One region of the Streptomyces sp. NPDC052079 genome, then DNA from elsewhere that is predicted to be linked to it. Evidence: riboswitches for the same ligand, from Rfam matches in the RefSeq annotation. Region 1 holds a riboswitch; each other region holds the start of a gene.
The links. Region 1 has a riboswitch for thiamine pyrophosphate ahead of thiO (glycine oxidase ThiO). Riboswitches for the same ligand answer to the same signal wherever they lie in the genome.
Positions count from the first base shown of each region.

Region 1 (7,714 bases):
GATTGGCGACGAAGACCTGCACGGTCTCGGCGCCCAGTTCACGGGCGTAGGACAGGCCGACGGAATGCAGGCCGCCCGCCACGGGCACATGGCTGCCGATCGGGTTGCGGACGGGGCCGGACGGGTGATTCTTCACGCGCCAAGGTTGCCATGCGCGAGCGCGTCCCCGGACGGGGCCCCCTCCCGTCAGCGGATCTCGATGGTGATCGTCGAGCCCTTGGGCGCGGTGTCGCCGCCGTCCACGGACTGCCCCTTCACGGTGTCGCCGAACAGGCCGAGCAGTCCGCGATCCTCGTCCACCTGGAAGCCGGCGCCCTCCAGCTTCTCCTTGGCCTCGTCCACGCTGTCGCCGACGACGTCCGGCACCTCGACCATTTCGGGGCCCTTGGACAGCGTCAGCGTCACGGTGTCGCCCTCGGCGGCCCGGCTGCCGGAGCCCGGGTTCTGCCGGGCCACCTCGCCCGCGTCGTGCTCGGAGGTGACCCGCTCGGCGGCGATCTTCACCTTCAGGCCGGCCTTCTCCAGTTCGGCACGCGCGTCCTCCGGGTCGTCGCCGGTCACATCGGGCACGTCCACGGGGCTGCCCTTGCTCACGGTCAGCGCCACCGCCGACCCCGCCCGGACCTTGGTGCCCTTGCCCGGCTCCGTGGAGATCACCGAACCGGCGGGCACGGTCTCGCTGAACTCACGGGTCGCCATGCCCGGCTCCAGGCCCTCGTCCTTCAGCAGCGACCGTGCCTTGTCCTGCGGATAGCCGTCCAGGTCCGGCACCCGCACGGTCTGCGGGCCTTTCGAGATCGTCAGCGACACCGAGTCGTTGCTGCGGATGCGGGCGCCGGCCTTCGGGTCGGTGCCGACCACCTTGCCCCGCTCCACCGTGTCGCTGTACGTCTCCTTCACCTCGCCGACGTCCAGCCCGGCGTCCGCCAGCCGGTCCCGGGCCTCCTTCTCCGTCTTCGCCAGCAGCGGCGGGACCTTGGTGAACTGGCCGGAGTTGATGTACCACACGCCCGCCCCGAGCCCGAGCGCCAGCAGCACGGCCACGACGATCGCCATCGGGCCGCGCCGCAGCGCCGTACGCCGCCGGGGCGGCAGCGGCGGCGGTGATTGCAACCGGCTGGTCTGGTGCACCGGGTCCGCGCCCTCGTCCTCGTTGACGGGCAGCGGGCGGGGCACCGTCAGCGCGCGCGGGATGACGCTCGTACGGTCGTCCGCGTTGTCGTGGTCGTCGCTCCCCGACGTCAGCGCCTGGGGCGGCACCGCGTCGAGCTGCTCGTCGCCGAGCCGGCCGCGCGCGTCGCGGACCTGCGCGAGCAGCGCCACCGCGTCGTGCGGACGCACCTCGGGATTGCGCGCGGTCGCCGAGGCGACCAGTTCGTCCAGCTCGTACGCCATACCCGGCACGGCGGCCGAGGGCGGCGGCACGTCGTCGTGGAGATGCTTGTAGAGCACGATCGCGGGGGAGTCGCCGTCGTGCGGCTTCTCGCCGGTCAGCATCTCGTGGAGCAGGATCCCGCAGGCGTAGACGTCCACGCGGGGGTCGGCGGTGCCGTGCTCGATCTGCTCCGGGGCCAGGTACGCAACCGTGCCCAGCACGGTGCCCGTGGTGTTCGTCACCGAGTCCACCGCCCGCACCAGCCCGAAGTCGGCGACCTTGACCCGGCCGTCGTCCCCGATCAGCACGTTCTCGGGCTTCATGTCCCGGTGCACGAACCCGGCCCGGTGCGCGGCACCGAGCGCGGCCAGCACCGGCTCCAGGATGTCCAGCGCGGCCCGGGGCTGCAGCGCCCCGCGCTCGCGAAGCACGTCGCGCAGGGTGCAGCCGGCGATGTACTCCATCGCCAGATAGACGTACGCGCCGTCGGTGCCCTGGTCGAAGACCTGCACCACGTTCGGGTGGGCCAGGCGCGCCACCGACTTCGCCTCGCGGATGAACCGCTCGACGAAGGAGGCGTCGGCGGCGAGGGAGGGGTGCATCACCTTGAGCGCGAGGATCCGGTCGAGGCGGGTGTCCACGGCCCGGTAGACCGTGGCCATCCCGCCGACCGCGATCCGCGCCTCGACGCGATACCGGCCGTCGAGCACCTGCCCGACCAGAGGGTCCTGAAGGGTCGTATCCACGCAGCGAGTCTACGAGCCACCACAGACATCCCCGCCCAGCTGATCCCCTCTTGAAGCGGACCTGTGACGTGCGTCGCCCTTACGCAACTGCGGACAGTCGCACGCCGACGCAGCCGCGGGCAGTCGCATGCCGCCGTAGCTGCGGGCAGTCGCATGCCGCCGTAGCTGCGGGCAGTCGTGCCTCCCCCAGTGCCTTAAAGGCCTGGGAGGTACCCCCGGGGCGGCACGGGTGGGCGCAGCGGCACCCTGTCAGCGCCGGCAAGCGCACCCACCCCCGCCGACCCCCAGCAAGCGGCGCGGTGCCTAGAACGCCGGCCGCTCCGGATCCAGCGCAGCCAAGCCCTCCGCAGGAGAAGACGCCGTGGCGAACCACCGCCGAGGAATCCGCCCCGCCACCCGCGCCAGCCGCCCCGCCTCCACCGCCCCCCGCATCGCAGCCGCCATCACCACCGGCTCCCGCGCCCGCGTCACCGCCGACGCCAGCATCACCCCCGCACACCCCAGCTCCATCGCCAGCGCCACATCGGACGCCGTCCCCGCCCCCGCATCAAGAATCACCGGCACCCCCGCCCGCTCCACGATCAGCTCGAAGTTGTGCGGATTACGAATCCCCAGCCCGGACCCAATCGGCGACCCCAACGGCATCACCGCCGCGCACCCCACGTCCTCCAGCTTCCGCGCCAGCACAGGATCGTCGTTCGTGTACGGCAGCACCGTGAACCCGTCGTCGACCAGCGTCTCCGCCGCGTCCAGCAGCTCCACCGGGTCCGGCAGCAGGGTCCGCTCGTCCGCTATCACCTCCAGCTTCACCAGGTCCGTGCCCAGCGCCTCCCGCGCGAGCCGTGCCGTCAGCACCGCCTCCCCGGCCGTGAAGCACCCCGCCGTGTTGGGCAGCACCCGGATCCCGAGCCTCTCCAGCACCGACAGCACGGACCCCTGCACCGAGGGGTCCACCCGCCGCATCGCGACGGTCGTCAGCTCCGTACCGGACGCCACCAGCGCCCGCTCCAGCACGTCCAGGCTGGGCGCCCCTCCCGTACCCATGATCAGACGGGACGTGAAGGACGTACCGCCGAGGACGAACGGATCGTCGGCCATGGTCAGCCTCCTTGGACGGCGGTGAGGACCTCCACCCTGTCCCCCTCCGCCAGGGGGGTGGTGGGCCACTGCGCGCGCGGGACGACGGTTTCGTTGAGTGCGGCGGCCACACCCGAGGGCGCCGCGGTGAGCGTGGTGACGACGGTGTCGAGGGCCGTGCCGGGCTCGATCTGCCGACGCTCCCCGTTGACGGAGATGTTCATGCGGGCTGCTCCGTGAGGACGGCGGCGCCAAAGCGCCGGGCGGTGAAGGGACGAGCCACCTCTGGCAGTTCACCGGTGGTCAGGACGTCCGCCATGGCGTCGCCGGTGACCGGTGTCAGCAGCACTCCGTTGCGGTAGTGGCCGGTTGCCAGCAGCAGCCCCTCGAGTTCCGTCGGGCCGAGCAGCGGCGCGTTGTCGGGGGACCCGGGGCGCAGCCCGGCCCGGGTTTCGGCGAGCGGCAGTTCGGTGATCCCGGGAACCAGCTCATGGGCGTCGCGCAGCAACGCGTACACGCCGCCCGCGGTCACCGTGGTGTCCCAGCCGAGTTCCTCGCTCGTAGCGCCGATCACCAGCTCGCCGTTCTCGCGCGGCACGAGGTAGACATGGCTGCCGCGCACCACGGCCCGCACGGTCCGGCTCAGGAAGGGACCGTGGCGCTCGGGCATCGTCAGCCGCACCACCTGCCCCTTCACGGGGCGCACGGGCGGCAGCACGTCCTCCGGGACGCCCGCGAGCCGTCCGCTGAGGCTGCCGGCGGCGAGTACCACCTGGCCGGCGCCCAGCTCGGCGCCGTCGGCGGTGACGACCCCCGTCGCGCGGCCGCCCGTGACGAGGAGCCGCTCGGCCCACGTCCGGCGGATGGTCACGCCGGCCCGCTCACAGGCGGTGACGAGGGCGGCCGCCAGCCGGCGCGGATCGATCTGGTGGTCGCCGTCCACCCGCAGCCCGCCGCGTACCCCCGGCGCGAGCATCGGCTCCAGGCGCCTGCACTCGCGCCCGGACAGCCACTGGGCGTCCAGGCCCGAGCGCTGCTGCAGCGCGTGCAGTTCCCGCAGGTGGGCGCGGTCGTCGGCATCCAGGGCCACCGCGAGGGTGCCGCACCTGCGATAGCCGAGGTCGTGGCCGGTGAGCTCGGTCAGCTCGGCCGCGAAGGCGGGATAGCGCCGCGCGGAGGCGAGGTTCAGGCCGAGCAGGGTCTCCTCGCCGTAGTGCAGCTCCGTGACGGCGGCCAGCATCCCGGCGGCCACCCGGGCGGCGCCGCCGCCCGGCTCGGGGTCCACCACGGTGGTGGCGAGACCGCGCTGCGCCGCCCGCCAGGCCGTGACCAGTCCGATGACTCCGCCCCCGACGACGAGGACCTCTGAGGTACGCGTGGGCGACATGGGCGTCCAGCCCCTCCCTTCGCCGGCATGACCCGGATCAGGTTCGTACGGTCGGAGGCCGCCAGCCTCCCTCTCAGCCCGGTGCGTCCGGGCTCCCGCGAGTGCTTTACGTTGGCCACCCTAGCCCTCGGCACAGCGCACTTGTAAGGGAGCCTCCGCGTGGCACCATCGCTCGACGGACTCGTCCTCGCCCCCGTGGCCGACCAGGCTCCGGGCCAGGTCGGCACCCGTACCCGGTTCGTCTACCACGAGCGGGACGGCGAGATCTGGGCCGACTACGTGGGCGGCGACGTCGTCCGCGGGCATCTGGTCGGCACCCGCGCGGGGGACCGGCTCGACTTCCGTTACGTACAGCTCAAGCGGGACGGCACGACGTCCTCGGGGCACTGTGTGTCGACGGTCGTGGAGCTGTCCGACGGGCGGGTGCGGCTGGAGGAGAGCTGGGAGTGGGAGTCGCAGCCGGGTAGCGGGACGAGCGTGGTGGAGGAGCTCGGCCGATCCGAAGCGGATGGTGTCTAAGGTGACCGGGTGAGCGAGCAGACACAGGAACCGGGACGTTCCCAGCCGCGGCGTGTCGTGGTGGCGGGCGCGGGCATGGCCGGTGTACGGACCGCGGCCGCCCTCCGGGAGCAGGGCTTCACCGGCACCGTGACCCTGATCGGCGCGGAGCCCCACCAGCCCTACGACCGGCCGCCGTTGTCGAAGGCGGTCCTGCTCGGCACGGCCGAGAGCTCGGCCTTCGACGTCGACTTCGAGGAACTCGGCATCGAACTGCGCCTCGGCTGCGAGGTGCTGGGCCTGCGACCCGATGACCACGAGCTGGACACGGAGGCCGGGGCCGTCCCCTACGACGTCCTGGTGATCGCCACCGGCGCGGAACCGGTCCGGCTGCCGGGCACGGAGGGCGTCCCCGGCGTGCATCTGCTGCGCACCCTGGACGACGCCGAACGCCTGCGGCCGGTGCTCGCGCGGCAGCACGACATCGTGGTGGTCGGCGCCGGCTGGATCGGCGCGGAGTTCGCCACGGCGGCCCGCGAGGCGGGCTGCGCGGTCACCGTCGTGGAGGCCGGGGGACGACCGCTGGCCGAGGCGCTGCCCGCCGAGGTGGCCGCCCCCATGACCGCCTGGTACGCCGAGGCGGGCGTCACCCTGCGCACGCACGCGCGCGTGGCGCGTGTCGGGCACGGTGAGGTCGTCCTGGACGACGGGACGCGGCTGCCCGCGGGTGCCGTGGTCGTCGGCATCGGGGCCCGGCCCGCCACGGCTTGGCTGGCGGGCTCCGGGGTCGAGCTCGGCACGCAGGGCGAGGTCGTGGCCGACCGCGGTCTGATGACCTCTGTGCCGGATGTGTACGCGGTCGGCGACTGCGCGTCCTTCCCGTCCGGCCGCTACGGCGAGCGCCTGCTGGTCCCCCACTGGGACAACGCCCTGCAGGGGCCCCGTACGGTCGCCGCGAACATCCTCGGCGTGCCCGCCGGCCGGGCCCCGGCGGTGTACGACCCGGTGCCGTACTTCTGGTCCGAGCAGTTCGGGCGCTTCGTCCAGTACGCGGGACACCACGCGGACGCCGAGCTGACCGTATGGCGCGGCGACCCGTCCGGGCCGGCGTGGAGCGTCTGCTGGCTGCGCGGGTCCCGCCTGGTCGCGCTACTCGCGGTGGGACGGCCCCGCGACCTGGCCCAGGGACGCCGACTCATCGAGGCAGGCACCGCCATGGACCCGGACCTGCTGGCCGACCCTGGCCGGCCGCTGAAGTCGGCGGCGGGGTGAACCGGTGGGGCGCGCGTGGCGGGGCCGATGCGTCCGTCTGGGTGGCGGGGGGCTGACTTTCGACGGGACCGGTGCAGGGGCGGCGGCTGATCGATTCGGGCAGTGCCATGGATCCGGACGTGCTTGCCGAGCCTGGCCGGTCCCTGGAGTCGGCGGCGGCGTGAGCCTGTGGGTGCGCGTCGGCTCTTCGAGGCGGGCACCGGCATGGATCCGGCCCTGCTCGCCGACCCTGGCCGGCCGCTGAGGTCGGCGGCGGCGTGAGCCTGTGGGTGCGCGTGGCGGGGCTGATGCGTCCGTCTGGGTGGCGGGGGGCTGACTTTCTACGGGACCGGTGCAGGGGCGTCGGCTGATCGAGGCGGGCAGTGCCATGGATCCGGACGTGCTTGCCGACCCCGGTCGGCCCTTGAGGTCGGCGGCGGCGTGAGCCTGTGGGTGCGCGTGGCGGGGCTGATGCGTCCGTCTGGGTGGCGGGGGGCTGACTTTCGACGGGACCGGCGCAGGGGCGTCGGCTCATGGGGGCGGGCGCCGGCATGGATCCGGACGTGCTTGCCGACCCCGGTCGGCCCTTGAGGTCGGCGGCGGCGTGATGCCGTGGGCGCGCGTCGCGGGGGCGACGCGTCCGCCCAGGTGGCGGGGGCTGACTTCCGACTGTCAGTGGCAGGTGGCAGGCTTGTCCCGTGACCGAGATTGACGCAAAGATCGATGCTCTCGTCCCCGCCTGGCTCACTCTCCCCGAGATCGCCGAACAGTTCGGCGTCGAGGTGACGCGCGTCCGGCAGCTGGTCAAGGAGGGCCAGCTCATCGCCGTACGCCGGGGTGAGAACCGCGCGCTGCACGTGCCCGCCGCCTTCATCGACGGGGACAAGGTGGTCAAGGGCCTGACCGGCACCCTGACGCTCCTGCGGGACGACGGCTTCACGGTCGAAGAGATGCTGGAGTGGCTCTTCACCCCCGACCCGACCCTGCCGGGCACGCCCGCGCAGGCACTCGGCGAGAACCGCGGTACGGAGGTGAAGCGCCGGGCCCAGGCGCTCGCGGTCTGACCCGCACCCGACAGATCCCGACCGACAGACGACCGGACAGCAGCCCCGTCGGCCGGGGCACGTGACCCCGGCCGACGGGCATCCCTGCCCGCGCCGCGGGTGGGTGTGCCGCGGCCGGCCGGGGCGGCATAGGGTCCGTTGCGGTGTGCGCTCCCGGTCTGGTGGCGGGCGAGTGCGCCCCGATGACCACCGGGTCCCGCCCGGTCCTTGCCGCACCGACATCCCGGGGGGACACCCGCATGACCGACACCGTCCGAGACCGGCTCGCCGACGCCCGGGTCTACCTCTGCACCGACGCCCGCAAACGGCAGGGGGA
Region 1 covers NZ_JBFAWL010000016.1:86,308-94,021, forward strand. The annotation lists gene AB0L56_RS22470 (deoxyribonuclease IV) at 1-136, opposite strand, end outside; gene pknB (Stk1 family PASTA domain-containing Ser/Thr kinase) at 187-2,121, opposite strand; gene AB0L56_RS22480 (thiazole synthase) at 2,425-3,219, opposite strand; gene thiS (sulfur carrier protein ThiS) at 3,222-3,422, opposite strand; gene thiO (glycine oxidase ThiO) at 3,419-4,585, opposite strand; TPP riboswitch at 4,583-4,694, opposite strand; gene AB0L56_RS22495 (hypothetical protein) at 4,745-5,104, shown strand; gene AB0L56_RS22500 (FAD-dependent oxidoreductase) at 5,114-6,355, shown strand; gene AB0L56_RS22505 (Rv2175c family DNA-binding protein) at 7,033-7,398, shown strand; gene thiE (thiamine phosphate synthase) at 7,638-7,714, shown strand, end outside.

Region 2 (7,714 bases), on a different contig from region 1:
GCTCGGCGACCTCCAGGTCGACGGCGTCCAGCACCGCGCGCCCGCCGAAGCGGACGGTTGCGGCCCGAAGGCTCAGCAGCATCTAGAACTCCCCGGTCCGGTCGGTCCGCAGCCGCTCCAGCACCAGCAGCGCCACCGCGCACACGATCATCAAAATCGTCGACAGGGCCATGGCCTGGCCGTAGTTGAGGTCTCCGGGCCGCCCGAGCAGCCGCGCCACGGCCACCGGCAGCGTGGGGTTCTCCGGCCGGGCGATGAACACCGTCGCCCCGAACTCCCCCAGCGACACCGCGAAGGCGAACCCGGCCGCGATCAGCAGCGCCCGCCGCACCATCGGCAGGTCAACCTCACGCCAGGCCCGCCACGGCGACGCCCCGAGCACCGCCGCCGCCTCCCGCAGCCGTACGTCCACCGCCCGCAGCACCGGCAGCATGGTCCGTACGACGAACGGCACGCCCACGAGCGCCTGCGCGAGCGGGACCAGGATCCAGGAGGCCCTGAGGTCCAGCGGCGGCTCGTCGAGGGCGATCAGGAAGCCGAAGCCGACGGTCACCGCCGACACCCCGAGCGGCAGCATCAGCAGGGCGTCGAACCCGCGCACCAGCCGTCCCGCGTCCCGCCGGGTCAGCGCGACGGCCGCGAGGCCGCCGATCACCACGGCGATGGCGGTGGCGGCGAGGGCGTACCGCAGCGAGTTGCCGACCGCCTCGATCGGCGCGACCAGGAACACTCCTCCGTCGTCCTCGGTCAGCGCCCGGTAGTAGCCGAGGCCGGCGCCGTCGAAGGAACGCTGCACCAGCACCGCGAGGGGCAGCAGAAGCAGTACGGCGACACCGGCGACGACTCCGCCCAGCAGCGCCCACTGCCCGGTGCCGCGCGGCCGGCGGGCGGTCACCGAGGCGTCCACGAGCCGCAGGGCGGTCTCCCGCCGCCGGACGGTCCAGGCGTGCAGGGCGAGGATGGAGCCCACGGCGACGAACTGGATCATCGTCAGGACGGCGGCCGTGGACAGGTCGAAGATCTCGGAGGTCTGCCGGTAGATCTCCACTTCCAGCGTGGAGAAGGCCGGCCCGCCCAGGATCTGCACCACACCGAAGGAGGTGAAGGTGAACAGGAAGACCATCAGCGCGGCCGCGGCCACGGCGGGCGCGAGCGCGGGCAGAGTGACGGTCCGCCAGGCCGCGAACCGTGAGGCGCCGAGCACCCGCGCGGCCTCCTCCTGCCGCGGGTCGAGCTGGGACCAGAGGCCGCCCACCGTGCGCACGACGACGGCGTAGTTGAAGAAGACATGCGCGAGCAGAATCGCCCACACGGTGGTGTCCAGGCGCACCCCCCACAGTTCGTCGAGGAGTCCGCCGCGTCCGACCAGCGCCATGAACGCCGTACCGACGACGACCGTGGGCAGCACGAACGGCACCGTGACCACGGCCCGCAGCACCTGCTTGCCGGGGAAGTCGAAGCGGGCGAAGACATAGGCGCCGGGCAGGGCGATCAGCAGGGTGAGGACAGTGGAGACGAGAGCCTGCCAGGTGGTGAACCACAGCACCTGCCGGACGTCGGACTGGGCCAGTACGTCCCCGATCCGCCCGAGCTGCCAGGTCCCGTCCGTCTTGAGTCCGCGCGCGACGATCGCGGTGACGGGATAGGCGAAGAAGACGGCGAAGAACGCGACGGGCACGGCCATGAGACCGAGCCGCGCCGCGCTCCCGCGCCGCCTTGCCGCCGCTCGCGTCACTTCAGTACGAGCGAGGTCCACGACTTGACCCACTGGTCACGGTTCTCGGCGATCTTCGCCGGGTCCATGGTCTCCGGATCCTTGGCCTGCGGCCCGAACTGCTTGAACTCCTCGGGCACCTCGGCGCCCTCCACCACCGGGTACACGAACATGTTGAGCGGCATGTCCTCCTGGAACCGCTTGCCGATCAGGAAGTCGAGCAGCGCCTTTCCGCCCTCGGGGTTCTTCGCGTTGCTCAGCAGTCCGGCGTACTCGACCTGGCGGAAGCAGGTGCCCTCGGCGACGCCGGTGGGCGCGGTCTCCGGCCGGGGCTCGGTGTAGATGACCTCGGCGGGCGGCGAGGAGGCGTACGACACGACGAGCGGACGGTCGGCCTTGGCCTTCCTGCCGCCGGCCGAGCCGGAGAACTCCTCGTTGTAGGCCTGCTCCCAGCCGTCGACCACCTTGACGCCGTTGGCCCGGAGCTTCTTCCAGTAGTCCGGCCAGCCCTCGTCGCCGTACTGGGCGGCCGTGCCGAGCAGGAAGCCCAGGCCGGGCGAGGAGGTGGAGGCGTTCTCGACGACGAGGAGGTCCTTGTACTCGGGCTTGATCAGGTCGTCGAAGGTCTTGGGCGGGTTAAGGTCGTGCTCGGCGAACCACGCCTTGTCGTAGTTGACGCAGATGTCACCGGTGTCGACGGGGGTGACCCGGTGTTCGTCCTCGTCGGCCCGGTACTCGGGCAGGACCTTGTCCAGGCCCTTGGCCTCGTACGGCTGGAACAGCCCGTTGTCGAGGGCGCGGGAGAGCAGGGTGTTGTCGACGCCGAAGAAGACATCGCCCTGGGGGTTGTCCTTGGTCAGGATGGCCTTGTTCACGGCCTGTCCCGCGTCGCCGTCCTCCAGGACCTTGAGCTCGTAGCCGGACTGCTTCTCGAAGGCGGCGACGACGTCCTCGGACACGGCCCACGAGTTGTGGCTGACGAGGGTGACGGTCTTGGACCCGCCGCCGTCGCCGCTGCCGCCGTCCCCGTCGGACGACCCGCACGCGGACGCCGTGACCAGCCCCAGCCCGACGGCCAGGACCGTGACCTTCTTGGTGATGCCCACTTGATTCCTCCTGGGGGTGACCAGGAAGAGACGCGGCCCTGCCCGGGACCCCTGGCGGAGTCCCGGGCAGGGCGCAACAGCTCGAGTGATGACCGATCTCCCTACCCAGAATGACCTGGGCCAGGTTCGGAGGGTCTGCGGCCGGTGCCGCACTCTCAGCGCTGTGGCGCTCCCCTGTCGGAATATGAGGTTGTCCTTACCTCTGACTTACACGGGTCACCCTACCGCTCGCTCGCGGCGAGCTGACCGCATGCCCCGTCGATCTCCTGTCCACGGGTGTCCCGGATCGTCACCGGCACACCGTGCGCGGCGATCGCCTCCACGAACGCCTTCTCGTCCTCGGGCCGGGAGGCGGTCCACTTGGAACCGGGCGTCGGGTTGAGCGGAATGAGGTTGACGTGCACGGGCCGCCCCTTGAGCAGCCGCCCCAGCCGGTCACCGCGCCACGCCTGGTCGTTGATGTCCCGGATGAGCGCGTACTCGATGGACAGCCGCCGCCCCGACTTGGCCGCGTACTCGAACCCGGCGTCCAGCACCTCGCGCACCTTCCACCGCGTGTTCACCGGGACGAGGGTGTCGCGCAGCTCGTCGTCGGGGGCGTGCAGCGAGATGGCGAGCCGGCACTTGAAGCCCTCGTCGGAGAAGCGGTGGATGGCCGGGACGAGGCCGACGGTGGACACGGTGATCCCGCGCTGCGACAGCCCGAGCCCGTCCGGCTCGGGGTCGGTGAGCCGCCGGATGGCGCCCACGACCCGCTTGTAGTTGGCGAGCGGCTCCCCCATGCCCATGAACACGATGTTGCTCAGCCGCGCCGGGCCCCCGGGCACCTCACCGTCCCGGAGCGCGCGCATCCCGTCCACGATCTGGTGCACGATCTCGGCCGTCGACAGGTTCCGGTCCAGCCCCGCCTGCCCCGTGGCGCAGAACGGGCAGTTCATACCGCACCCGGCCTGCGAGCTGATGCACATGGTCACCCGGTCCGGGTATCGCATCAGCACCGACTCGACGAGCGTCCCGTCGAACAGCTTCCACAGCGTCTTGCGGGTCGTCCCCTGGTCGGTGGACAGATGTCGTACGACCGTCATCAGCTCCGGAAGCAGCGCCTCCCGCAGCCTGCCGCGCGCACCGGCCGGGATGTCGGTCCACTGCTCCGGCTCGTGCGCGTACCGCGCGAAGTAGTGCTGCGACAGCTGCCTGGCACGAAACGCCTTCTCACCGACCGCAACGACCGCCTCCTTCCGCTCGGCAGGCGTGAGATCGGCAAGATGCCGCGGCGGCGTCTTGGCTCCGCGCGGCGCAACAAAAGTAAGTTCTCCGGGCTTAGGCATGGCTGTACCAGTGTCGCAGATCGACATGGGTGGCCCGGCCGGGCTCAGAACAGGTCGGCGATCAGAACGGTGACCTTGGTGGCGTGGCTCTTCGTACGGTTCCAGGGGGCCGCGCAGTAGCGGCGTGGTCATTGGGTGATCGTACTGAAACGGACGTCGGGCCCGCGTCCTGGGAGGGCGGGGGCCGATCGGTTTGGGGGTGGGTGCGGGTCAGGTGGAGCCGACGAAGATCACCAGTAGGAGCCACACCACCGGTGCCGTCGGGAGCAGGGAGTCCAGGCGGTCCATGATGCCGCCGTGGCCGGGCAGCAGGGTGCCCATGTCCTTGATGCCCAGGTCGCGTTTGATCATGGACTCGCCGAGGTCGCCCAGGGTGGCGCTGGCCGCGACCGCGAGGCCCAGCAGCAGGCCCTGCCACCAGCTGCCGTCGTCGATCAGGAACTGCATGCACAGGGCGCCCGCGACCATCGCGAACGCGATTGCGCCCAGCAGGCCCTCGCGGGTCTTGCCGGGGCTGATCCGCGGGGCGAGCTTGTGTTTGCCGAAGCGCCAGCCGACGGCATAGGCGCCCGTGTCGCTGACCACCGTCAGCAGGAGGAAGGTGAGGACCCGCCAGTGACCGTCGTCGGCGGTGAGCATCATCGCGACGAAGGTCGCCAGGAACGGGACGTAGAACGCCGCGAAGACACCCGCCGTGACGTCCTTGAGGTAGCCCTCGGGCGGCGCCGTCATACGCCAGACCAGCACCGCCAGCGTGGTGAGCGCCATGGCGACCCACGCGCCCTCGGCCCCCCGGGCGTACCCGGCGACGACCATGGCGGCACCGCCGAGCGCGAGCGGGACGAGGGGCGCCTTGATGCCCTTGCGCTCCTCGAGCCGCGTGGTCAGCTCCCACAGGCCGACCACGACGGCGACGGTGATCACGCCGACGAAGACGGCCTTGACGACGAACAGCGACGCGACGATCACCGCGCCGAGTCCGACGCCGACGCCTATCGCGGCGCCGAGGTCGCGCCCCGCGCTCTTCTTCTGCGGGGCGGGCGCCGGCTGCGGGACGTCGGGCATGGGCTCCGGATTCTGCCGCACCTCCCCGGGATGGGGCCGTGCCTGCGGGATCTCGTCTCGGAACAGGGGACCGCCCAGCCGAGCGGCCCCCCGGTCCACATCCTGGTCTCCGCCGTGTTCGGGCACGTCGGGCACGATGGGCATGGGGCGAGTCTGCTGCGCGTAGTGCGCATGGTACGCGGGACCCGCAGGGGCAGCCCCCTGGCCGGGCCCGTGGTCGGACGGCCCCCAGTACCCGGTCTGCGGCGGCCCCCAGGAAGAGTCGTTCATCAGACCTCGAGCAGTTCCGCTTCCTTGTGCTTCAGGAGCTCGTCCACCTGGGCGACGTACTTCGCGGTGGTGTCGTCGAGCTCCTTCTCCGCACGGCGGCCCTCGTCCTCGCCGACCTCGCCGTCCTTGATCATCTTGTCGATGGCGTCCTTGGCCTTGCGGCGCACGGAACGGATGGAGACCTTGGCGTCCTCACCCTTGCCCTTGGCGACCTTGATGTACTCGCGACGGCGCTCCTCGGTCAGCTCGGGGAACACCACCCGGATGATGTTGCCGTCGTTGCTCGGATTGACGCCCAGGTCGGAGTCGCGGATCGCCTGCTCGATGTTGCGCAGCGCGCTCTTGTCGAACGGCGTCACCACGGCCATGCGCGGCTCGGGCACGGAGAACGAGGCCAGCTGGTTGATCGGCGTCGGTGCGCCGTAGTAGTCGGCCACGATCTTGTTGAACATCGCCGGGTGCGCACGGCCGGTGCGGATCGCGGCGAAGTCCTCCTTGGCGACCACGACGGCCTTCTCCATCTTCTCCTCGGCCTCGAGGAGGGTCTCTTCGATCACCACTTGCTCCTGCGTGTCTTGAGTAGGCCCGGCTGCGGTTCCTTGTCAGGGCGGCGGCCGGCTGCGTCGCGTCTTATTCCTGCACGGTTCCCGACCGGCAGGACATTGTCCATCCCCCCGGTCAGTTGCGTCCGGCGTGGTCACCCACAAGCGTGCCGATCTTCTCACCCTTGACCGCGCGGGCGATATTGCCCTCCTTCAGAAGCTCGAAGACGACGATCGGCAGGCTGTTGTCACGGCAGAGCGTGACGGCCGTCGCGTCGGCGACCTTCAGATCCCGGGTGATGACCTCGCCGTAGACGAGCGCGTCGAACTTCACGGCGTCGGGGTTGGTCTTGGGGTCGGAGTCGTAGACCCCGTCCACGCCGTTCTTGCCCATGAGCAGCGCCTCGGCGTCGATCTCCAGGGCGCGCTGGGCGGCGGTGGTGTCGGTGGAGAAGTACGGCATGCCCATACCGGCGCCGAAGATGACGACGCGGCCCTTCTCCAGGTGGCGTACGGCGCGCAGCGGGATGTAGGGCTCGGCGACCTGCCCCATGGTGATGGCGGTCTGCACACGGCAGTCCACTCCCTCCTTCTCCAGGAAGTCCTGGAGGGCGAGGCAGTTCATCACGGTGCCGAGCATGCCCATGTAGTCGGAGCGGGCGCGGTCCATGCCGCGCACCTGCAGCTCGGCGCCGCGGAAGAAGTTGCCGCCGCCGATGACGATCGCGATCTGCGCGCCGTCCCGTACGACGGCCGCGATCTCACGTGCGATGGCGTGCACCACGTCCGGGTCGACACCTAGTCCCCCGCCACCGGAGAAGGCCTCTCCGGACAGCTTCAGCAGAAACCGGCCGCGTACTTTGCCGTCGTCGCTCTTCTCAGCCTTGGTGGTCATCGGGGATCCCGCCTCTTTCGCGTGTTGCACATACGAAGAAGGCCATTGCCGGTGGGGCGTGGTTCGCATCCCATACGGCAATGGCCTCCTCGTCAGATCTGCTGTCGCCCGGCACGCGCGCATGCGCGGACGCGTGTCCGTACGACTGCTCTCGACCCTATCGGGGTCGCGCGCCCGTCGCGGTACGGACTCAGATGCCGACCTTGATGCGCGTGAAGCGCTTCAGGGTGACACCGGCCTCGTCCAGGACCTTCTGGACGGACTTCTTGTTGTCGAGCGCGTAGGGCTGGCCGAGCAGCGTGGCGTCCTTGAAGAAGCCGTTGAGGCGGCCCTCGACGATCTTCGGCAGGGCGGCCTCGGGCTTGCCCTCGGCGCGGGTGGTCTCCTCGGCGACGCGGCGCTCGGACTCGACGACCTCGGCCGGGACGTCCTCCTTGGAGAGGTACTTCGGCGCGAAGGCGGCGATGTGCTGGGCGACACCCTTGGCGATCTCGGCGTTGGGCTTGTCCAGCTCGACGAGCACACCGATCTGCGGGGGCAGGTCGGGCATCGTGCGGTGCATGTACGCCGTCACGTAGCCGTCGGCGAACTGCGCGAAGCGGTCCAGGACGATCTTCTCGCCCAGGTTGGCGTTGGCCTCGTCCACGAACGCCTGGACGGTCTTGCCGGGCTCGATCTCGGAGGCGAGCAGGGCCTCGAGGTCGGCCGGGGAGGTCTTGGCGACGTGCTCGGCGATGGCCTTCGCCACTGCCTGGAACTTCTCGCCCTTGGCGACGAAGTCCGTCTCGCACTTC
Region 2 covers NZ_JBFAWL010000006.1:192,737-200,450, reverse strand. The annotation lists gene AB0L56_RS13310 (ABC transporter ATP-binding protein) at 1-82, opposite strand, end outside; gene AB0L56_RS13305 (iron ABC transporter permease) at 83-1,684, opposite strand; gene AB0L56_RS13300 (thiamine ABC transporter substrate-binding protein) at 1,732-2,820, opposite strand; TPP riboswitch at 2,901-3,006, opposite strand; gene rlmN (23S rRNA (adenine(2503)-C(2))-methyltransferase RlmN) at 3,042-4,148, opposite strand; gene AB0L56_RS13290 (phosphatidate cytidylyltransferase) at 4,359-5,483, opposite strand; gene frr (ribosome recycling factor) at 5,483-6,040, opposite strand; gene pyrH (UMP kinase) at 6,162-6,920, opposite strand; gene tsf (translation elongation factor Ts) at 7,111-7,714, opposite strand, start outside.
Region 2: another riboswitch for thiamine pyrophosphate. It lies ahead of AB0L56_RS13300 (thiamine ABC transporter substrate-binding protein); the one in region 1 lies ahead of thiO (glycine oxidase ThiO).

Region 3 (7,714 bases), on a different contig from region 1:
CAGGGGAGGACAAGGGATCGGGCGCCCCCACCGGACCACCCGCCGCCCTAGCATCGAGTGCAGGACATGATGGCGCGACCCGGCACGGACGGGCGCAGAGGTAAGGACAAGGGCGATGCGAGAGATCTTCGCGGGACTGCCGTGGTGGGTGAAGTGGATCGCGGTGCCGGTCATCGCTCTGGTGGTGTTCGGCGGGCTGATAGCGAGTGTGGTCGGTTTCGTGATCGGACTGCTCTTCAAGCTGCTGGTGTTCGTGGCCCTGGTCGGCGGACTGATCTACGTCGTACGCAAGTTCACGTCGAGTTCCTCCTCGCGCAGCGACTGGTGAGCCGAAAGGGACCGGTGAGGCGGTAACAGGAATCACCGGTTCCCTCGGGCGGGGGACATTTCTCCGGCGGGCCGTCTGCGTGCGGTGAGGGCCCGTTAGAGTCCGGAACTCGACGCGGGGTGGACGATCCCCGCGAGCGGCGACCCTCCTGCCCGTGTACCACACGGGCCGCACCCTCGCGTTTCGGAGTGACCTTTGGCCACGACTGGCACCGCCTCCGCACAGGTGACCGCGGTCCCCTCACAGCCCCGCTCGCCGGCGACCCCCGCACCCACGGCGACCCTCATCGGATCCGTGCAGCGGGCCATGCGCCTGCTGGAGGCCGTCGCCGGGCACGACTACGGGGCCCCCGCCAAGCAACTGGCCCGCGAGACCGGGCTGGCGCTCCCCACCACCTACCACCTGCTGCGCACCCTGGTGCACGAGGGCTATCTGCGCCGCGACAAGGGACTGTTCTTCCTGGGGGAGGCGGCTGAGCGGCTGAGCAGCAGCGGAGCAGAGGAGAAACGTCGCAGCAAGGTCGTCGAGACTCTCGCCCGCTGGCGTGACGTGATCGGTGTCCCCGTGTACTACGCGGTGTACCGCGACGGGGAGATCGACGTCATCTGCGTCTCCGACACCCCGGGCAACCCCGCGGTCGAGGAGTGGGCCGACTTCCGGGAGACCTGCCACGCGCACGCCATCGGCCAGTGCCTGCTCTCGCAGCTCGACGAGGAGACCCGCCGCGACCACCTCGACCGCTATCCCGTGCGTCCCGTCACGCCGTACACCGTGCGCGACGACAACAGTCTGCTCAGGCGCCTCGAGCGGAACCGGCGCGCGGAGCTGGTGACGGAGCGCCAGGAGTACGCCCTCGGGACGGTCTGCGCGGCCATCCCGATCACCGTGGGCACCACGGCGGCCTCGATGGCCATCTCCCTGCCCGCACACCAGGCCGACCGGCTCCTCCCCGCGGCACGGCTTCTGCAGGCCGAGTTGGGGCGTCTGCTCGGGTCGTTCACGCTGTCTATCAGTATCTGAAAACTCACTCCTTGTGATCTGCTGTGTACGTTCAGCAAGATTCCCTCTAGTGTCAGGGTTTATGCCCGGCCAGTCCGCGGCGAATGACGGGGTAGGCGATGCGCGCATCCGTACAGGCAGAGGTCATGATGAGCTTTCTCGTGTCGGAGGAGCTCTCCTTCCGCATCCCGGTGGAACTGCGGTACGACACCTGTGATCCCTACGCCGTGCGACTCACCTTCCACTTGCCCGGAGATGCCCCCGTGACCTGGGCGTTCGGCCGGGAACTGCTGATCGACGGCGTCGGCCGGCCGTGCGGCGAGGGGGATGTACGCGTCTCACCGGTCGACGGCGACCTGCTGGGCGAGGTGCTGATCCGGCTTCAGGTCGGACCCGACCAGGCGCTGTTCCGGTCGTCGACCGCACCGCTGGTGGCCTTCCTCGACCGCACCGACAAGCTGGTGCCGCTGGGCCAGGAGGGAGCGCTCGCCGACTTCGACGCCCACCTCGACGACGCGCTCGACCGGATCCTGGCGGAGCAGAGCGCCGGCTGAAGCGTTACGCCCGTCGGGTGAGCCGGTGACGGAACGCTTCAGCGCGTTCCGCCCCGCTCCGCGGACATCAGCGCCTGCGGCGCCTGCCCCGCCCCCCGGAGCCTGTGGCCGACCGGGCATCCGGTACCTGCGGCTGTCCCCGACCCGGGCTCTGTCCCCGCCCCTGCGCCCGCGCCGTCGGACGGTCGGCGGAGACGACCAGCGCGGCCAGGGCCGTGGTGACCGGCACCGAGGCCACCAGGCCGATCGAACCGATCAGCGTGCGCACGATCTCCTCCGCGACCAGCTCGCTGTTGGCGACCGTCCCCACGCCGCTCTGCGCGATGGAGAACAGCAGCAGCAGCGGCAGCGCGGCGCCCGCGTAGGCGAGGACCAGCGTGTTGACCACGGACGCGATGTGATCGCGGCCGATACGGATGCCCGCCCGGTACAACCCGCGCCGGCCCATCGACGGATTGGCCTCGTGCAGCTCCCAGACCGCGGACGTCTGCGTGACCGTCACATCGTCCAGGACACCGAGCGACCCGATGATCACGCCGGCCAGCAGCAGACCGCTCATGTCGATCCCGGGATACAGCCCGTGGATCAGACCGGTGTTGTCGTCGGTGTTGCCGGTGAGCGCGGCCCAGCCGATGAAGACCGACCCCAGGATGCCGATCAGCAGCAACGAGATGAGGGTGCCGAGCACCGCCACCGAGGTGCGCGCCGACGGTCCATGGCAGAGATACAGGGCGAGCAGCATGATGGCGCTCGCGCCCACCACCGCCACGACCAGCGGGTTCGACCCCTGCAGAATGGCCGGAAGGATGAAGAAGTTCAGCACCAGGAAGCTGACGGCCAGGGCGACGAGCGCCATGACGCCGCGCATCCGTCCCACGGCCACGACGGCGAGCGCGAAGACGCCGGCGAGCAGCGCCATGGGAAAGCGCCGGTTCACGTCGGTGACCGAGTACTGCAGGTCCTCGGGCGCGGAGGGCTCGTAGGCGACCACGACCTCCTGACCCTCGCTCAGCTGACGGGACTGGTCCGGCTGCACGATCTCGTTGAACGTACGGCCCTTGTCGTCGCCGGTGTCGACCCTGATCGTCGCCTTCTTGCAGGTACCGTCCGCCTGCTGCTGGGCGGAGGAACCCTCGGCGGTGGAGGTATCGCCGGTCGGGACGCCTCCGGAGGCGTTCACGGACTGGCAGCTCACCTCCACCACCTCGGTCACCGTGGCGTGCTGCGTCTGCCGGTCGAAACCGACACCGGTGCGCTCGTGCGCCGGCGCGCCGCCCGGCCACAGCACGGCGAGTCCGACCAGCACCGCGGCGGCGAACGGGATCAGGATCGCCGCGATGACTCTGCGCAGATGCCGCGACACGGGAGCCGCCGGGCCGTGACTGTGACTGTGTCCATGCCCGTGTCCGCTGCCGGCGCCTGCGCCGTGCGGTGGTTCGGGCGGTGGATACGGAGGAGGCTGAGTCGGGGTCACCGCCCGATCATCCCAAGAACGAAGGGGGCCCTCTGTTCACCGCGCCAGAAAGGACGCTAGCGTGAAGGCACCTTTTGAACACGCGGGAGCTCGGAGCACCGGGCTGAGAGGGCGCTGACCTCCGTCCCAGCGATGTTTCACATGAAACATGACCGACGTCGAGTGATGTTTCACACGGAACGTCGGCAGACGGAAACCGCTGCGTCGACCGCCGAACCTGTTACCGGGTAATGCCGGCGTAGGGAGTAGGTCTCATGACCAACAAGGACGCAAGCACGCCTGCCTCCACGCAGAACCCGACGGAGACGTCGGCGAACGCCGAGGCCGGGAAGTCCAACGGCTGGCACAAGGCGTACGTCGAGGGCTCGCGCCCCGACCTGCGGGTACCGGTCCGTCAGGTGCACCTCACCAACGGGCAGTCCGTCACGCTGTACGACACCTCGGGGCCGTACACCGATCCGCTCGTCGACACCGACGTCCGCCGAGGACTGACTCCGCTGCGGGAGAACTGGATCATCTCCCGCGGTGACACGGAGGAGTACGCGGGCCGTCCCGTCCGTCCCGAGGACGACGGAATCAAGCACACGTCTCCGCGCGGGGGCCTGCGTAACCTGGACGCCGTCTTCCCCGGCAGGCCACGCCAGCCGCGCAGGGGCCGGCCGGGGAAGGCGGTCACCCAGCTGGCCTACGCGCGCCGCGGTGAGATCACGCCCGAGATGGAGTTCGTGGCGATCCGGGAGAACGTCTCACCCGAGGTGGTCCGGGAGGAGATCGCGGCGGGCCGCGCGGTGCTGCCCGCGAACGTCAACCACCCGGAGACCGAACCGATGATCATCGGCAAGCGGTTCCTGGTGAAGGTCAACGCCAACATCGGCAACTCGGCGGTGACGTCCTCCATCGAGGAGGAAGTGGAGAAGATGACCTGGGCGACCCGCTGGGGCGCCGACACGGTCATGGACCTCTCCACCGGCCGCAACATCCACACCACCCGCGAGTGGGTGCTGCGCAACTCCCCCGTCCCCATCGGCACCGTGCCGCTCTACCAGGCCCTGGAGAAGGTCGACGGCCGGGCCGAGGAACTGACCTGGGAGATCTACAAGGACACGGTCATCGAACAGGCCGAACAGGGCGTGGACTACATGACGGTCCACGCGGGCGTCCGCCTCGCGTATGTGCCGCTCACCGCCAACCGCAAGACCGGCATCGTCTCCCGCGGCGGCTCGATCATGGCCGCGTGGTGCCTCGCGCACCACAAGGAGTCGTTCCTGTACGAGAACTTCGAGGAGCTCTGCGAGATCCTCGCCGCATACGACGTCACCTACTCGCTCGGCGACGGCCTGCGGCCCGGCTCCATCGCGGACGCCAACGACGAGGCGCAGTTCGCGGAGTTGCGCACGCTCGGGGAACTCAACACGATCGCGAAGCGTTTCCACGTACAGACCATGATCGAAGGCCCGGGCCATGTCCCGATGCACAAGATCAAGAAGAACATCGACCTCCAGCAGGAGATCTGCGATGAAGCCCCGTTCTATACGCTCGGCCCGCTGACCACCGACGTCGCGCCGGCGTACGACCACATCACCTCCGGCATCGGTGCCGCGATGATCGCGTGGTGGGGAACGGCCATGCTCTGCTACGTCACCCCGAAGGAACACCTTGGCCTGCCCAACCGCGACGACGTCAAGACGGGCGTCATCACCTACAAGATCGCCGCGCATGCCGCCGACCTCGCCAAGGGGCACCCCGGCGCCCAGGAATGGGACGACGCGCTGTCCGACGCCCGTTTCGAGTTCCGGTGGGAGGACCAGTTCAACCTCGCCCTCGACCCGGATACGGCACGTGCGTTCCACGACGAGACCCTTCCGGCGGAACCCGCCAAGACGGCCCACTTCTGCTCGATGTGCGGTCCGAAGTTCTGTTCGATGAAGATCTCCCAGGACATCCGCCGGGAGCACGGTGGCAGCCGGGACGAGATCGAGGAGGGAATGGCGAAGAAGTCGCAGGAGTTCGCGGCGGCGGGCCATCGCGTGTATCTGCCGATCGCGGACTGAGCGTCCGGCTGCGGAACAGGGAGCGGTGCCCGTCGCGGGTGCCGCTCCCGTGGGACGGTTTCCCTCGTCTTCGCCCGAGCGGATGGGCAGACTGGCCCCATGACAGCGAGTTCGATGAGCAAGGGGTCCAATCTGTCCGTCGGTGCCTCCGTGGTGCGTGTCGAGCTCGCCTGGGCGGCGGGGCCCGGGGTGCCCGACATCGATGCCTCGGCGCTGCTTCTCACGGAGGGCGGGCGGGTGCGGGACGACGGGGACTTCGTCTTCTACAACCAGCCCCGTCACAAGTCCGCCGCCGTGACGCATCTCGGGAAGCGGAGTGCCACCGGGGCCGCGACCGACACCATGGAGGTCGATCTGGGCGCGGTCGAAGCGGCCGTCGAACGGATCGTGCTGTGCGCGTCGGCCGACGGCGGGACGTTCGGCCAGGTACCAGGGCTGGTCCTCAGGCTTCTCGACGCCGGCAACGGGACCGAGGTCGCCCGGTTCGACATGGCCGCGGGGACCGAGACCGCGTTCATCGGAGGGGAACTGTACCGGCGGCAGGGACAGTGGAAGTTCCGCGCGGTGGGGCAGGGGTACGCCTCCGGGCTTGCCGGGCTGGCCACGGACTTCGGCATCACCGTGGACGATCCCTCCCCGCCGGCCGTCGCCCCAGTGCCCGCTCCCGTTCCGCCGGCCCCGGCGTCTGTGCCGCCCGCGCCGCCCGTACCCGACCGGGCTCCCGCCCCTCACCCCCACCCGGAAGCCCCCAGGCTCACCAAGGGCGAGGAGCGGCTGCCCGTCGACATGCGCAAGCGGCTGTCCCTCCGCAAGGAGCAGGTGGCGGTCAGCCTGCGCAAGCACGGGGCGGCCGGGATCACCGCGCGCGTCATCCTCGTACTGGACGCCTCCGGGTCGATGTCCTTCCTGTACTCCAAGGGCACCGTGTCCGATGTCGTCGAGCGGATGGCCGCCGTCGCGGCGCAGCTGGACGACGACGGTGAGATGCAGGCCTGGACGTTCGCCTCGAACCCGGCGCGGCTGCCGGATCTGAGGCTCGGCGAGCTTCCCGAGTGGCTGCGGCTCCACGTGCGCGTGGGGGAGATGGGCCTCTTCCGTCGGGGCAGGAAGAAGGGACTGGAGCCCAGCCAGGTCGACATGCGGGACGTCGGAATCCAGAACGAGGAGCAGAAGGTCATCGCCGAGGTCCGCGCGTTCGTCCGGAACAACCCGGCGTCCGCCCCGACCCTCGTGCTGTTCTTCTCCGACGGCGGTGTCTACCGCAACAAGGAGATCGAACGTGAGCTTCGGGAGGCGGTCGAGGAACCCGTCTTCTGGCAGTTCGTGGGGCTGGGCAGGTCAAACTACGGCGTGCTGGAGCGGTTCGACACGCTGCCCGGTCGCCGCGTCGACAACGTCGGCTTCTTCGCCGTCGACGACATCGCCACCGTGCCGGACCCGGAGCTGTACGACCGTCTGCTGTCCGAGTTCCCGCTGTGGATCAAGGCCGCGAGGCACGCGGGCATCCTCTGAGGGCCGAACGGTCCGAACGGTCCGAACGGTCCGAACGGGCCGAACGAAACCGGACGAGGACCGGACGACGGCCGGTCCCATCCACCCGGCTCGCGCCCCCTGGGGCGGGCGTGGTTGCGCAGCCCGGCGCAGGCGGGGTGCCGTCGCGCCCACCCGTGCAGCCCCAGCGGCACGACTGCCCGCGGGTACGCCGGCGCCGATGCGGGAAGCGCAAGCCGACGGACGGGCCCCGGACAGCCGGCCGGGCCGGTCCGGCTACTCCGGCTGGTGCTCCGGCCCGCCGAAGTCCGGGCTGGAGTAGTCCGGACTGGTGTAGCTCGGTCGCGTGCCGCGGGTCGAGCCGTCGTCGGGGCTGGAGAAGCCCGGCCGGTCGTACCCGAGCTGTGGCATACGGCTGGCCGGCGCGGGCGGTGCCGTGTGCTGCAGCGCGGCGGCCGCCGCCGGGTCGGCGAGCGCGTCCCGCAGGAACGGGATGATCCCCCGCTTCAGCAGCGCCTCCCGCCAGGCGTCCCTGGCCCGCTTCACCTCCCCGTCGAGTTCGCGGTACGGGCCGCCGAGCGCCGAGGGCTTGTTGCGCAGTGCGGTGAGCAGCAGACCCACGGCGGCGACGAGGATGGCGACCGCCGTCACCGCGCCGAACACCCACCCCGTGGTGAGCATGGTGCGGGCGAACGCCGCCTCGGGGTCCAGCATGCGCAGGATGTAGCCGACGAGCAGGAATATCGCGGCCGCGGTCCCGGCGAGCACCGGTGCCAGGACGGCCACGACGGCCACGACGCCCGCACCGGCGGTCTCG
Region 3 covers NZ_JBFAWL010000002.1:442,778-450,491, forward strand. The annotation lists gene AB0L56_RS06505 (DUF5326 family protein) at 116-328, shown strand; gene AB0L56_RS06510 (IclR family transcriptional regulator C-terminal domain-containing protein) at 623-1,348, shown strand; gene AB0L56_RS06515 (SsgA family sporulation/cell division regulator) at 1,447-1,881, shown strand; gene AB0L56_RS06520 (YibE/F family protein) at 1,949-3,355, opposite strand; TPP riboswitch at 3,428-3,617, shown strand; gene thiC (phosphomethylpyrimidine synthase ThiC) at 3,610-5,406, shown strand; gene AB0L56_RS06530 (VWA domain-containing protein) at 5,506-6,918, shown strand; gene AB0L56_RS06535 (hypothetical protein) at 7,174-7,714, opposite strand, start outside.
Region 3: another riboswitch for thiamine pyrophosphate. It lies ahead of thiC (phosphomethylpyrimidine synthase ThiC); the one in region 1 lies ahead of thiO (glycine oxidase ThiO).